Regions from separate parts of the Neobacillus sp. B4I6 genome, predicted to be linked through region 2. Evidence: riboswitches for the same ligand, from Rfam matches in the RefSeq annotation. Region 2 holds a riboswitch; each other region holds the start of a gene.
What was found. Region 2 has a riboswitch for cyclic di-GMP ahead of QF028_RS19865 (CpaF family protein). Riboswitches for the same ligand answer to the same signal wherever they lie in the genome.
Positions count from the first base shown of each region.

Region 1: linked by a shared signal. The riboswitch ahead of QF028_RS29550 (anti-repressor SinI family protein) and the one ahead of QF028_RS19865 (CpaF family protein) in region 2 are both predicted to bind cyclic di-GMP.
Region 3: linked by a shared signal. The riboswitch ahead of QF028_RS01140 (efflux RND transporter periplasmic adaptor subunit) and the one ahead of QF028_RS19865 (CpaF family protein) in region 2 are both predicted to bind cyclic di-GMP.
Region 4: linked by a shared signal. The riboswitch ahead of QF028_RS21970 (anti-repressor SinI family protein) and the one ahead of QF028_RS19865 (CpaF family protein) in region 2 are both predicted to bind cyclic di-GMP.

Region 1 covers NZ_JBNPWB010000002.1:5,516,902-5,520,617, forward strand. The annotation lists gene QF028_RS29540 (C40 family peptidase) at 1-363, opposite strand, end outside; gene QF028_RS29545 (GGDEF domain-containing protein) at 941-2,101, opposite strand; gene QF028_RS29550 (anti-repressor SinI family protein) at 2,220-2,333, opposite strand; cyclic di-GMP riboswitch class I at 2,362-2,445, opposite strand; gene QF028_RS29555 (GNAT family N-acetyltransferase) at 2,677-3,189, opposite strand; gene QF028_RS29560 (GNAT family N-acetyltransferase) at 3,367-3,716, shown strand, end outside.
Region 2 covers NZ_JBNPWB010000002.1:3,584,790-3,588,505, reverse strand. The annotation lists gene QF028_RS19890 (spore germination protein GerPE) at 1-92, opposite strand, end outside; gene QF028_RS19885 (spore gernimation protein GerPD) at 98-274, opposite strand; gene gerPC (spore germination protein GerPC) at 271-885, opposite strand; gene QF028_RS19875 (spore germination protein GerPB) at 944-1,165, opposite strand; gene QF028_RS19870 (spore germination protein) at 1,184-1,405, opposite strand; cyclic di-GMP riboswitch class I at 1,667-1,753, shown strand; gene QF028_RS19865 (CpaF family protein) at 1,898-3,190, shown strand; gene QF028_RS19860 (hypothetical protein) at 3,187-3,381, shown strand; gene QF028_RS19855 (fumarylacetoacetate hydrolase family protein) at 3,512-3,716, shown strand, end outside.
Region 3 covers NZ_JBNPWB010000001.1:215,481-219,196, reverse strand. The annotation lists gene QF028_RS01160 (transposase) at 400-702, shown strand; gene QF028_RS01155 (hypothetical protein) at 710-922, shown strand; gene QF028_RS01150 (DUF3231 family protein) at 1,102-1,248, shown strand; gene QF028_RS01145 (hypothetical protein) at 1,548-1,700, opposite strand; cyclic di-GMP riboswitch class I at 1,848-1,937, shown strand; gene QF028_RS01140 (efflux RND transporter periplasmic adaptor subunit) at 2,041-3,321, shown strand.
Region 4 covers NZ_JBNPWB010000002.1:3,976,393-3,980,108, forward strand. The annotation lists gene map (type I methionyl aminopeptidase) at 1-522, opposite strand, end outside; gene QF028_RS21965 (helix-turn-helix domain-containing protein) at 800-1,126, shown strand; gene QF028_RS21970 (anti-repressor SinI family protein) at 1,236-1,367, opposite strand; cyclic di-GMP riboswitch class I at 1,398-1,487, opposite strand; gene QF028_RS21975 (hypothetical protein) at 2,104-2,316, shown strand; gene hutH (histidine ammonia-lyase) at 2,350-3,716, opposite strand, start outside.

The sequences.
Region 1 (3,716 bases), 1.9 Mb from region 2:
CATTTTACCATTCCCGATATACATGGCAACATGTGTCGGGCGACTTGCCTTGGTTGGAGCAAAGAACATTAAATCTCCTGGTTGTATATAATTATAGATACGATATCCGTTTCCATAGAACATTTGAGCCGCTGTACGGTTTAGCGTTCTTCCAGCTTTTGCATAGGAATATTTAACAAGTCCTGAACAATCAAAGCCATATTGTGACATTCCGCCCCAACGATAAGGTACTCCTAAATTAGACTTTGCAACCGAAACTGCTTTTGAATTATAATATGCTGCTTCCGCTTTATCACCCATGTTAGCGAACAAAGAGCCGCAAGAAACGATAATGACAAATGCTACGATGAATTTCTTTAGCATGATTGTTACCTCCTAGTGTGATTTGATAGTTTAAATATACTAGGAAGGTGTAACAGTGACATCTCAGCAGAATTACAATTTCATTACAAATTATATTGATATAATTTGTATGCTTGTCTCCTTTTGTTTAATAAGAAAATCTAACTAACGGTGCTCTAATGTCACAGATGTTTTAATTATTTATTCAGGTATAAATAATTTAATTTTTGGAATTTTTGTACTATAATGGTAGTATAAAAAAATTTAAGTGGGTGAATAGTGTGCCGTTGTATCAGATGAAGGAAGTTTGGACACCGTTGAAATTCATTAATATTAAATTCTTTAAAAGTGAAAACAGGCAAATTTTCGTGAAAATTTGGAAAAGTCGCAGAAAGAAAATTAGGTTTCTTTAAGACAGTTGGCATAGCTCCATCTGTTTTTTTATTAGAAGGGGACCGCAATATAACTAAAAGAAGCATTGCCGTATTTAATGGAATGGTTCCAAGATTTAAATCATGCATTCTACAGGCAATAGAAGAAAAGGATGAGGACTGGGTCCCGGTTAGTGGATCATGTCAAATAAATAAAGCTAATCCACTTAAACAATATTAGGGAGTAGCTTTCTTTCACTATATTTACTATATGATTCAACTCGATTGCGACCTTTTTGTTTTGCTTGATATAGTGCCCTATCTGCTTCACGGATTAAATCCTCTGGATTAGAATTAAAATCTGGAATTATTGTAGCAGCGCCAACACTGACTGTAAGGAATTTACTAACATTAGACCCTACATGAGGAATATGTAACTCTTCAACGGTAGAGCGTATTTTTTCTGCCACAATACAAGCATCATTTATAACTGTTTCCGGCAAAATGATTGCAAACTCTTCACCGCCATAGCGAGCAACTGAATCTGTTCGTCGCTTAACGGTCTCCTCTAAAATACTTGCTACTTGTTTTAAGCATTCGTCACCGCCCATATGACCATATGTATCGTTAAACTCCTTAAAAGAATCAATATCAAGCATAATTAGCGATAGTGGTTTACTGTAGCGTACAGCCTGTCTCCATTCTCGAATCAAATATTCATCAAAATAACGACGATTAGCAATGCCTGTTAATCCATCTCTATTCGAAAGATCTTCCATCTCTTGATAAGCTTCTATAAGGTGTTGTTCAGCTACCTTTCGTTCAGTAATATCAGTTACCATTCCGATGACATAGGATAATTCATCATTTTTTCCAGGAAATAGAGATGAAGTTACTTTACCCCAAACCAATTGTCCGTCCTTACGATAATAACGCTTTTCTAATTGATAATGGTCGATTTTTCCTTCCAATAATTCATTCAAGAGTCCCATAATTATAGTAGTATCATCGGGATGACTAATATCACCAAAAGTAATATTTTGTAATTCTTTCTCACTATACCCAAGCATATCTTGTAACTTTGGATTAGCCATAACAGGTCTGCTGTTTTTATCCATGAGAGTAATACCAATAGGCGATTTCTCATATATAACTTGAAACTGTTCATTAATTCTTTGTAATTCCTTACTTTGATTCCTATCTTTTTCCATAAATAATTTCACTTTGTCAAACTGTTTACCACACCACCAAGCGAGTGTTAGCATTATTGGCAAACCTATAAATTCAATAGTATCAACGTATCCATCTCTAGAAAAATAATAGGTTATATACAAACAATTAGTAATTAGAACAAGAATAAACGCAGTTATGCTTCCTTTATATTTCATTTTCATCACTTATCCTGTAATCAACTCTTTTATCTTTTACATTTTTTTATGGATAGGGCAAAAAACGACTTACATTTTAGTAACTTTCTGACGTTTTTCCATAGTATGATGGACTCCATTATTTATTAAGAAAATCTCTAATTTCATCAACGGATATTTCCAGCGCTAGAGCTTGCTTAATAAGCTCCACCCATTCATTATCTAGTTCTTTTTCACATGTTGGTACGATCATAATACAACCTCCTAAAATATGTACAATTTTAGGCAACCCAGCGATCATAGTTTAAAACCTTAGACCTGTAGCTTTGCGTCCCAGTCTTTCGAAAGGTTTGCTTTTAACTAATTAAAGAATTAAAATATTAAGGCTCATAGTACAATGGTACTATATGTTTTCTAATAAACAAATAAATATAATTCTAAAAAGTTCGACATTAATTGACAGAAACGTTGATTTAACAATAAAAAAAGCGATGCGCTACCTAAAGCATTGCTTTTATAAATGTCTTTATTGTTGCGGGTACTCCAAATGAGAACGGCTTAATATGAACTGTAGGTATTTTCTATTGAAAACCTACTTAAAAATCAACCCCAAACAACTTAAGTTCCTCCGAATCATGAGGGAGGGTAACCATCTCTTCAAACTTCATTCCGACCTTTTCAAGCAGTCTCGATGACCCATCATTGTCCTCAGAGGTAATCGCCACAATCCGCTTCAGACCCAGTTGTTCCCTTCCATAGACAAGCGTGGCTGAAGCTGCCTCAAAACCATAACCTTTAGTTTGAAACCTTGATAAAAAAGCAAAACCAAGATCGACATCGTCTAAAGAATCGCGTTTAATCAATCCGCAAATCCCAATCGGGGTCCTTCCTTCATCTTTTAGCTCCGTCATATAAAGACCAAAGCCCAGCCGGGAGTACATCTCCATCGGTCCCGTTACAATGTAGTTCCTAGCATCCTCTAACGTCCGCACCCCTCGATCACCGATGAACCGTATCCAAGAAGGACCATTCAAAAGCTCGAGAATAAACGCGGCATCATCTTGCGTTAACCAGCGAAGGACCAATCGTTCTGTTTCAATCACTTTCAACTAAAATACACCTCATTTGATTGTTATTTGTGAAAAATTCATAACTAAGTCAAACTATATCATGTATCCTGAAAAGGAAGATGGTAGAGCAATGGTTTTTTCACTAGATCAACTAAAATATCCTAGCACCATCTTAAAGGATGATTAATCATGGAGCAGATTAGAGAGGAGAGCACAATGACGACTAATTTTATAAAATTAACTGAACCTACCTCAAACATCGTTGAGGTGTTTAATCGTTGGGAAAACGACCCAGCATTAATTCCGTTGACTCGCCCGAACCAAAACCAATCGGAAATGGAACGTCGTGAAGAAATGTCCCTGGTGGACTTAACAAAACGCCTGGAAGACCATCACATCTATCTTATCTATCTGAATGACCAGTTAATCGGTGAAATGAACTATGTAGTCGATCCGAACTATCTTTACAAAAAAGAGCCTGGGACCGCCTGGATTGGGATCACTCTTGGTGAATCCGAAGGACGAGGCAAAGGGATTGGTTATGATGCGATTCAATATATGGAGGA
Region 2 (3,716 bases):
TTAATGATACAGGAATCCCCTAGCTGTACCGTAGAGGAAAAAGAGGCAATCTTAATATTTATAGTGTCTACACAAGAGGTTCTCTGCAACATGATGGTCACTCCGGTGATAGGGGAACAAACGGGCCTATGATTAACGATTCTGCAGGGGTATCAAAGGTTGAGGCCAATTGGATCGTTTCCGTATCTCCCACCATTACTAACGAGGAGCTTGATACCCCAGTGATTTTTATGTTTTGGACAAAGAGTTCTCGGTTATAAACCTCGAAGTTCATTCTGATTTCATCCCTTTCATATTTTCAGGTAAATTGCTGAAAAAAACAAATACCCCATTTTGAATTTCCTTTTTTAATGCTTCTATAACTAAATCGTCCGAAGGGGCATTTTCAAAAGAGCGGCTGCCAGAGGAATGGGCGTTTATATGTTGTTCAATCCTGATAGGAAGCTGTTTAATGATGTCTTGTTTTATGAACGATAAATATTCATCATTCGGTTGAACGGTTAATTCCCTTTGGGCATTTTCAACTAATTGAGGTAAATCTGTTTCTAAATATCTGTAAATAGCTTCCTCGATTTTCATTGATCTTTGCATTTGATCCTTGGGTGATATTGGTGTGGTTAAGGATTGATTTTGTACTGCGAAGTCCTCGATTCCTGATAATTCGGATGGGTTTAGACCTATGTTTAATGTTCCTTCAAGAGTCTCAACTTTCAATTGATCAAATTTATATTCAATTTTATCAACATGGATGGCTTTTTTTTCATTTAATTGTTTGATATCTTCTTTCATTTTTTGGAGAGCGTTCTCTAAAGTTAGAATTCGCTGCTCCTGTGCTTGAATACACATCTGTAGCCATTGAAGATATTGGGAATAATCCTGATACATGTAATCACCTCACAATTATTTCGCCAATAAGTTTATCGATTTCTATATGATAGGGAGCTTACCTATCTTGTTCTCTTACAGCAGCTTGTAATGGTACGGCTGGTGTCCCTAATAAAGAGCCTGAAGTTTTTGGTGCGGGTTGTGTAAATCCACCGGTATTATATAAATGAGATGTAGGTTTGATAATCCCCGCACTGCCTATTTGTAGGACGGAGGAATTGGTAATCCCGCCAATTTTAATAAAATTAATCTGAATGGACTGCTGGATATAGAAATTCATTTAAAAATCACCCATTCATTAAGCATTAAGTGCAATTCCTTGATCATATACATCAGGATCATTGGTATTCGTGGAACTAACATTATTATGGAGCCGTAAGCTTTCCCCTGTGTTAAAGGAACCAGCACCGGAAAAGGTTTTTGCATTGGAAAATGGCATAATTTTATAAACATCTCCAATATGGAAAACAGAACTGCTGCCAAGTGTAATGACCTGTGCAACTCCAACAATCGCTGGCATTTTCAACACCCTTTTTTCATAGTATCTTCTACATCCTATGTATGGGCACAGCTAATGTGATTGATTCGCCCAAATATATTGGAAACCGAGGTCATTTAAGTTTATTTACACTTTTATTTATTTGTTTTTAGGGGTATGAATATAAAATAGTTCAATTAACCTATGATTCACAATGCAAAATGATAAAATAGTAGGATATCCGATAAGGGTAAAACGTTCTATTATGTGATTAAGAGATCAGTCGGAAAAATAAACACTGAGTCTCGATAAAGGCAAAGCTGATGAAAATCAGTGACGCAAAGCTACAGGGGCTAAGGTGCATTTGCACTAAGCCAGCCAGTTACCGAAAGATCAGGGTGTTTCAAAATAGATATTCTATGTCTGCATAGGTTTTCTATGTATATATGGTTGTTCTATGAATTCTATCCCCCCTTTGGTAAAGGTGGGGCTATTTCTATTTCACGGAGGTGAAAATTGTTGAAGACACCTTTAATGGACGAGGAAAATGAAAAGGCGAAAAAAGCTAACAAACATCAGGAATTAGAGAATGTTCTTCATAAGAAAATTTTGCAAGAGTTAAAAGAGCAAGAAATTGAGGAAATCATTCCAAAGTTTGACGGAATGACAGTCGAAATAATAAAAGAAGATGAAGAATTCCGCGGGCAAATTGATCGGAAAAAAGTAGATGATGAGCTAATCAACGACCTAACTGGTTTCGGACCAATTAATTCCCTCCTTTTAGATGAAGATGTTTCAGAGGTAATGGTGAATGGACCCAACCAAGTTTACTGTGAACGAAAAGGGAAGTTGGTGTTAACGCCAGTTCAATTCCGAGACAATGAACATGTCATGAGTGTAATAGACAAAATCGTTGCCCCACTGGGACGGAGAATAGATGAAAGTTCTCCAATGGTAGATGCCAGGCTTCCGGATGGATCGCGTGTTAATGCGATCATTCCCCCCTTGGCATTAAATGGACCAACTATAACAATCAGGAAATTTTCAAAGGATCCCTACCAGATTGAAGATTTGATTAACTTTGGAACAGTCACAGAGGAAATGGCTATCTTTCTAGATGCTTGTGTGAAAGCACGGTTAAATATGTTTGTCAGCGGAGGAACAGGATCTGGCAAAACAACCACACTCACTGTTTTGTCAAATTTTATCCCAGATGATGAAAAAATCGTAACTATTGAGGATGTAGCCGAGATTCAATTGGGACAAGAGCATGTGATATCCCTAGAGTCACGTCCGCCCAATATAAAAGGTATAGGAGCCATCTCCATTAGAGATCTTGTCAGGAACTCACTACGGATGAGACCAGACCGCGTTATTATCGGGGAAGTACGTGGAGGAGAAGCGCTTGATATGCTGCAGGCAATGAATACGGGACATTATGGTTCATTGGCTACAGGGCACTCAAACAGTCCAAGAGATATGATTGCTCGGTTGGAAACAATGGTTCTTATATCTGGTGTAGATTTGCCGATAAAAGCACTACGTGAGCAAATTGCCGGGGCAATTGATGTGATTATACAGCAAACACGTTTAAAGGACGGAACAAGAAAAATTGTCAATATAACTGAGGTACAAGGGATGGAAGGAGAAATTATCGTTCTCCAAGATATCTTCTCTTTTAAACAAGAAGGACTTAACTCAGAAGGGAAAATAATCGGAAGGCTTGTACCTACCGGTGTCCGCCCTAAATTTTATGATCGTCTAGAGGCATCTGGAATTCAAATTCCGTCGTCCGTGTTTATAGAAAATGAGGAGTGGCGGCAATGATTGGACTGCTCCTGATTTTTTTCTTATTAACGGCGATTATATTATTCTGGTCTATCTTTAAGGTGTTGTTTTTATCAGAAAATAAGGTTCAGGATCGAGTGCAGCATTACTTATCAATGAACGATGTAAAAAGAGAATGCCCGGGGAAAAGGAAGCAAAAAATTAGGACCAGCAATCATCCAATTTATTGATACTTTTAAAAATAGTTAAGGCTGATTCCATTTAATTAGGGTTCAGCTTTTTATAATTCTTTTTATTTGTTCGGTTCATCTGTTTCTTTTAATATGGTAAGGTGTGATTACTAAAAATTGAGGTGAAAACATGAAATTTGTAACAGTAGAACGTAATCAAGAAACATTTGTTGGTTTAGTAGACCAAGATGAATCAAAAGTACTTTTATTAAATTCTGCTGAAGAAGCAAGGACAGGGAAGAGAAGTTTTCCTTCTTCAATGCAGGAATGTATCGATTTAGGAGAAAGTTTTATCGAACAAGTCCAAGTTTTGCACGATTGGGTAATTAGTGGTG
Region 3 (3,716 bases), on a different contig from region 2:
TTAAAGTATATGTTAATACATATGTTATTAAATATTTCATGATATGATTTATCTTTATTTTCATTGAAAATAACATTATATCTGTTAAAGTTTACATCAATATATGCAAGGATTTAAAGTTGGATCTCCTATATTTGAGATAAAATAAATATTGGATAATATTTTTTAAAACATATGTTGATATATATATTATAATATAAGATAGTAATATTTTTAATAATTAATTTATCATATATATTAATATATATGTATAAATGGATTTCCAATTCTATAATTTAGAAATGATTCGAGTAAACAAAATATAAATTAGCAAATACGATTAATATATATGTCATTATATATGTTGAATAATAGTTTAGCGTTGTTTCTATCAATGAATTCAATTCATAATTCAACAATATATCTATAGATACAATTGTTGTTAGTTGCGCTCTTCAAAGTGAACACGCTCCTGTTATTCAAGCACTTCAAACATTAAGAGGAGTTGCAGAAGTAACTGCCGTTACCTTAGTAGCTGAAATTGGACAATTCTCTCGCTTTTCAAATCCTAGACAACGAATGTCATATGCTGGTCTCGTCCCGAAAGAATATTCCAGTGGGTCAAGTCGTTGGCAAGGTTCGATTACCAAAACCGGAAACTCTCAAATTCGTCGTTCCATAGTAGAAGTTTGTTGGTCTTATCGTCACCGACCATCTCATTAAAGGTGAATTGCTTAAACGTCAAGAAAATCAAGATCCAGAGGCAAAACGTATTGCTTGGAAGGCTCAACACCGTCTTCATATGAAATATCATCGCATCTCTTCTAAAGGAAAAGGTGGAAAAGTAGCTGTTGTTGCTGTTGCTAGAGAATTACTAGGCTTTATTTGGGCTATTGCTTGTTCTATTGAGGAGAAACAAATAAGTGAATTTAATGTTGCTTAAGTAGATTGAAAGTAAGTCATAGATGAAATTTATTGAGTAGTAACTTTTTGATTGAAAATTGAAGATTTGGCTCGAAGGCAAACTTCCGGGAAGGAGAACCCTCATGTTCAACTATGCACTAGGTTTAAAGACTGAATGTGCGCCGTTAGTCCGAGGCAGCTCGGTGGCGAGCATTTAGTATGCAAAATGATTTACCAGCAAAAATGTCTATTTTTATGAAAGACATTTTTGAATATTCCCATAAAGGTGCAAAAATAATGATTAAAAATGGTTGGATGGAAGAACCGCCTCAAATGGAAGAACGAAAGCAAATAATTAAAAAGTAAAAGCCCTAAAACACTTGAGATATAAATTTTCCACTAGTGTTTTTTAATCAAATTCTTCTTATTTTATTATGTAACGAATGCGATTCTTCAAGATGAAGGTTGCCTTTTTCTTATTTCACAAGAAAGATTGTGAAATATTACACTTAAACTATCGGGGGCGTTAGCTCAAGAACGGTTTTGTTGCTTCGGCAGCCTTTTTTCGTTGTTCCACTAACGGGGCAGTTTAGTAGAAGAAGAAAGATGAAAATCTATCTCTCTTTTATGTCACATAGGACCCATATTGCGTACTACACTCCATTCTAAAAATCATAGTCATTTGAAAGCATTATAGCGTCATTTAATTGAAGAATTTCCTTTAAAATTTTTTCCTTTAAGGTTTCATTTTTACATTTGTATAATTCATCAATTAGTCGACCTATTTCTTCCGATAAAATCAGTTTTATATCATTCATGAATATATCCTTTCTAATAGGACAGATATTTATTTATTAAAATTATAAGTTTAAGGGTCTCGATAGTAAAATAATAATGGGAACAAAGTTCAAAAAAATTCTAATATCAGTAAATATTATCTATAATACTAGTATAATCCATAAATTGTACGATAAAGGCAAAATCATTGAAAAATGATGACGCAAAACTATAGGGGCTAAAATCATGTTGGATGATTATGCCCGCCAGTTACCGAATACAGGTCTCTTACGATTTATGAATAAAATTTGAAGGGGACATATATAATGGACACGCAAATAGTAACAATTAGTTGGAAGGATGACAGTAGGGGGTAGGGTTATGGAAACAGCAAAAAGAATTGGTATAGAAAATGAACAAGTACGTACCTCGCGTCAGAAGAAATGGATTTTACTTGGGATCCTTGTTCTTTTATTCATTTCTGTGATGTTAAGCATAGCTGTAATAGAAGTTAAAAAAAGTAAATCTAAGCCGTTAGTGTTAATAAATCCAACAGAAAAAAATTTTACTAAAACAAAAACAGTGTCAGGTCGTGTTGTACAAAGTCATGCTGAAACGATTTATTTAAATGCAGCAAAAGGATCTATACAAGAGATTTTTGTAAAAGAAGGGGAAACAGTTACAAAAGGACAAAAGCTCTTTTCTTATGAAGGCTCAACAGTCGCGGCTGAGCTTGGACAAGTAGAAGTAAATAAAAAGCTAGCAGAAACAAGTGTTACTCAGATGAAAGAGCAAATCACTTCATTAGAGCAGGATATACGAGAAGCTGTGTCAACCACTACACCTGATACAACCACTACAACTGATACAACTGATACAACTGATACAACTGATACAACTGATGCAGTTGATTCAGCTAACATAGCTACTAAAGCTATCACGATCCAGTCACTTCAAGCTGAACTAAATAAAGCAAAAGCTGAGCTCCGTACAGCAGAACTAAAAGTAGAAAAAAATACGTTGCAGGCTGAAAAGCTAAAAGCTGAGCTCGAAACATTAACTGTCATCAGCAACACTGCAGGTGTAATATCAAACCTGAACCAAAATGTAGGTCAAGGTTTTCGAGCAAAAGAAAATCAGCAACTAGCAATCATGCAAATCGCTTCTAATGATCCGTTTCAAATTGAAGGAAAGCTCACAGAAGTAGAAAAAGCAAAAATTACATCAGGCCAATCTATTACAGTAACTTCTAAAGTAGTAGCAAATAAGAAATGGAAAGGGAAAATTGCGGAGGTTAGTGATTATCCTACATATAAAACAACTGCAAATAAGGATAAAGATACACAACAAGAAACTATTCCATACTATTCCTTTAAAGCAAGTCTAGATTCACAAAAGGGCCTATATCCTGGCTACTATACCACGCTTGATGTAGTAGTACAGTCAAAGCAGTTGTTAGCAGTTCCTGAAACGAGCATCATGGGCTTTGGAAAATCGACCTATGTATATGTACAAAAGAAAGGAAAGATTCAGAAACAAAAGGTAGAAACTGGTCAAAATGAAGGCAAATGGGTTGCCATACTTACGGGGTTAAAGGAAGAAGACAAATTAGAAGAAAATCCATCCTGGATTGTTCGCTTTGGTACTTCTCTTTTTGATTAGTATTTCACAGGTAAATTATGGTAGTGATTGGATTAAAAAGAACAAAATATTGCTGTAGACACAAATGTTATTTTTCAAATTAGACATTAAGAAAAGCAAGTATAATGGACATGCCAGTGTAATATTAGCTGGCTTGTTTTTTTATATAGTATTATTTATCAAAGTAACTCACCAATACCCATGTGTTGGCACATACACTCTGGACATGTGGAGTGCTGTTCACTACTGGTATTAAAAGACAAATAAATGATCTGGCCGTGTGTGTAAAAAAGTCTCTCTGATTTTCAGGGAGGCTTATATTTTTTCTTTAACGGTTATTTGTCTTTATTCAGTCAGAAATATTTTTATGTGCTCTTGTGATAAATAAACATAGGAACGCGTGTTCTTTTAATAGA
Region 4 (3,716 bases), 390 kb from region 2:
TATCACTGCTCCAATCCCATGGCCAATAAAGTCTCGAACAACAGAAAAACCTTCGCTTTCAACATAGGTTTGAATTGCGTGTCCGATATCCCCAATTCGATTGCCGACAATCGCCTGTTCTATCCCTTTATAGAGTGCTTCCTTAGTAACATTTAATAGACGTTCGGTTTCCTCGGATACCTTTCCTACTGCATAAGACCAGGCGGAATCAGCCAAAGCACCATTGTAATTGACAACCATATCCACTGTCACAATATCCCCATCTTTTAAAGGTTCCTTCCTTGGGAAGCCATGGCATATTTCGTCATTTATACTTGCACAGGTTGCATATTCATAACCCTTATAACCCTTTTGTTCTGGTGTTGCTCCATTTTTCTTAAGAAATTCTTCAACAAATACATCGATTTCCCAAGTGGTTATACCTGGTTTGATTAATTTTCTGATTTCTTTATGACAAGCTGCAAGTATTTCTCCTGCCTTTTTCATTGCATCAATTTCACGTTGTGATTTAAGGACAATCATTTTAGGAGGGTCCCCTTCCTTTTTGTTTATTTTTATGTAAAATATTCAAAATTGTTATTCGTCTAAAAGCAATACCTTTTAGTGAATTACAATTGACCACTATTGGCAACACTATTAATATTAACCCTATCCTGTGATTTTTTCAAAAATACTTTATATGGTGAAACTTTTCTCAAAGTTCATTTTATTGTCATATTCCTTTGTTCTTCATATGGTGCTTTTCTATTCTTTTTGATAGAATTAATGTAAGTGAATAAAAATTAGGTGTGTGAGAATTATGATCGGTGATCGCGTAAAAAAATTTCGCTTAGAAAAGAAAATGTCACTTTCCGAACTTGCTGCTCAAGCAGGCGTGGCAAAATCTTATTTAAGCAACCTTGAAAATAACAAACAAGAGAATCCTTCTATAAAGTTTCTTGAAAAAATTGCAGTTGTCTTAAATATTCCTGTTGATCATTTAATACATGAAGAAGTCAATAAAGCGGAATTAGACATTGATTGGATGAATCTTGTCAAAGATGCAATGAATTCTGGTGTTTCCAAAGAACAATTTCGTGATTTTCTTGAATTTAACAAGTGGCGAATTAATCAAAACGATAAATAATAACCTGCTTTTTAAAAACGTCTGTTTCAATTTGAAAAAAGAAAAGCATTCTACAAATACTCCCATTTGTAGAATGCTTTTTTTATTTATGTACACTGTCGTTCCGTGATTAACTCATAACCTCTTGTTGGCTAAGGAAGTCACGAACTGCTTTTATGGATAATCCCAAGTCTTTTGCTTCTAATATGAGGTCCATCCATTCTTGATCGATTACTTCTACTTCACTTTTTGTAATAACCATTTTTCTCACTCCTAAAATACATTGTGTATTCCAGGTAGCCCGGCCATCATAACAAGTCATACTTGCCTTAGATCCTCGGCTTTGCGTCCCTGCTTTTCAACAGGTTTGCCTTTTTCTGATACTAATACAACTTAAGTATGACTGTATTAGCTTATCGTTCTTATGTGATAGGTCGATTTACTTAATCCTCATTGATATTATATCTAGTGCTATTTTAGTAGGGTGTTGTAATTTGTCGCATTATTTTAATTTTTGCACATTTTTTTCTAACAAATTATGCCAAATATCTACAAAAATATACCAATTACAGCTTAACTCCTTTGATGTTCCATAACTAAGGTCTAGAGCTTTAGACGAAATTCCTTGCCATTTCTTTATTTCCTTGTGGAAACTAGAATAATTTTACAATTCATATGACTTTAAAATTTGTCTAAACTGTGACAATTAGCATATAATTAAACAACGAAATAATAAACTTAATATTGTTAATTTTTAAAATAATGGTGGTGAAGCATTGCGATGACCCTTATTCATGTATTAAACTTTTCCATTCCGATTGCGTTTATTGTGTTTGCTGGGTATGTATTAGACCGCATGTGTAAACCAGATCCCCCGAAAGATAAAGCTGGTGAAGAGTGAATCTATTTATTAGATTCCACTTTCAGACAGCTTTTTCTTTTTTAATAATAATTATTTTCACTCCAATCAGGGAATGCTACTTTTGATGACGAAAGGAGTGTTGAATTTGGCACGTGGAGAACATTTTGAACATAAAAAGAAAAACCACCCAGGTAATTTTCCAAAAGACAGTTTAACGGAAAAACATACGAAAGAAGCTGTTGGAGACGAAGAATTCCTAGTGGTAAGGGAAGCATTTAAAAATCGAGTGGAAGATGAGGAAGAATATCGCGGTGACACAGCTCGTTTGCTGCCCGATCAGACAGAGTAAAAAGGCGTGAGCACTTCACGCCTTTTTATATCCCTAGAATTGGCCTTTTTCCATACTTAAATTTCTAATAAAATGTGAAAATTCAATTGTTTTAAGCCAATTAGCTGCTCTTTCGATATCCTTGGAAAACACCCTGTCTTGTTTAATCGAAGCTACCTGTTCGCGGCCCTTGTCATAAAAAACCCTGGTATGAGATGCCATTTTTTCGATCCCGCGAATTTCAACCGCCTGCATGGCACAAATTAGTTCAATTGCGATAACTCTGCGTGCGTTCTGGATAATTTGATAAGCATGCCTAGAAGCAATTGTTCCCATACTTACATGATCCTCTTGATTTGCGGAAGAGGGAATCGAGTCGACACTGGCAGGATGTGCGAGTGTTTTATTTTCTGAAACAAGCGCTGCTGCCGCATATTGCATAATCATTGCACCCGATTGCAAACCAGGTTCAGGACTTAGGAAAGCCGGTAAATCATTAAGCTGTGGATTGACTAATCTTTCAATTCGTCTTTCCGAGATATTTGCTAGTTCCGCTACGGCAATCTTCATAAAATCCATCGCAAAAGCTATGGGCTGCCCGTGGAAGTTCCCCCCAGAAATCACCTTTTCTCCATCATCAAAAATTAATGGATTATCCGTTGCTGCATTCATTTCGATCTCTAATTTTTCTTTCACATAATCCAAGGCCTGCCAAGATGCCCCGTGGACTTGTGGAATGCAGCGGAGAGAATAAGCATCTTGAACCCGTAACTCGCCCTGCTGTGTTGTCAATAAACTATCGCTTAAATAACGACGAATTCTCGCTGCTGTGTCAATCTGCTGTTTGTATCCCCTTGCGACATGAACTTCTTCTGCGAATGCATCGATAATTCCGTTTAACCCTTCCATTGTCATTGCAGCAATCAGCTCACTTTCATGTGCTAACTGTTCTGCCTCCAAGTAACCAATAACACCCATTGCTGTCATCGCTTGAGTACCATTAATTAGAGCTAGACCTTCTTTTGCTTCCAATGTTACGGGTAAAATCCCTTCTAACTGGAGCGCATCAAAAGCATCGATTTGCTTACCTTTGTAAAATACCTCTCCTTCCCCAATTAGAACTAAGGCAAGGTGAGAAAGCGGGGCTAAATCACCGCTCGCACCAAGGGAACCTTGCTGTGGGATGACAGGAATGATATCTTTATTCACTAACTCTAATAACTTTTCAATGACAATCGGTCTAACTCCAGAAAAGCCCTTTAGTAGTGCGTTAGCCCGAAGAAGGACCATGGCTTTAGAAACAATTTCCGGAAAAGGATCACCTACCCCGCACGCATGGGAACGAATTAAATTAAGCTGCAGGTCTTGAACATGATTCTTATCGATAAGTACATCGCTGAATTTTCCAAATCCAGTCGTAA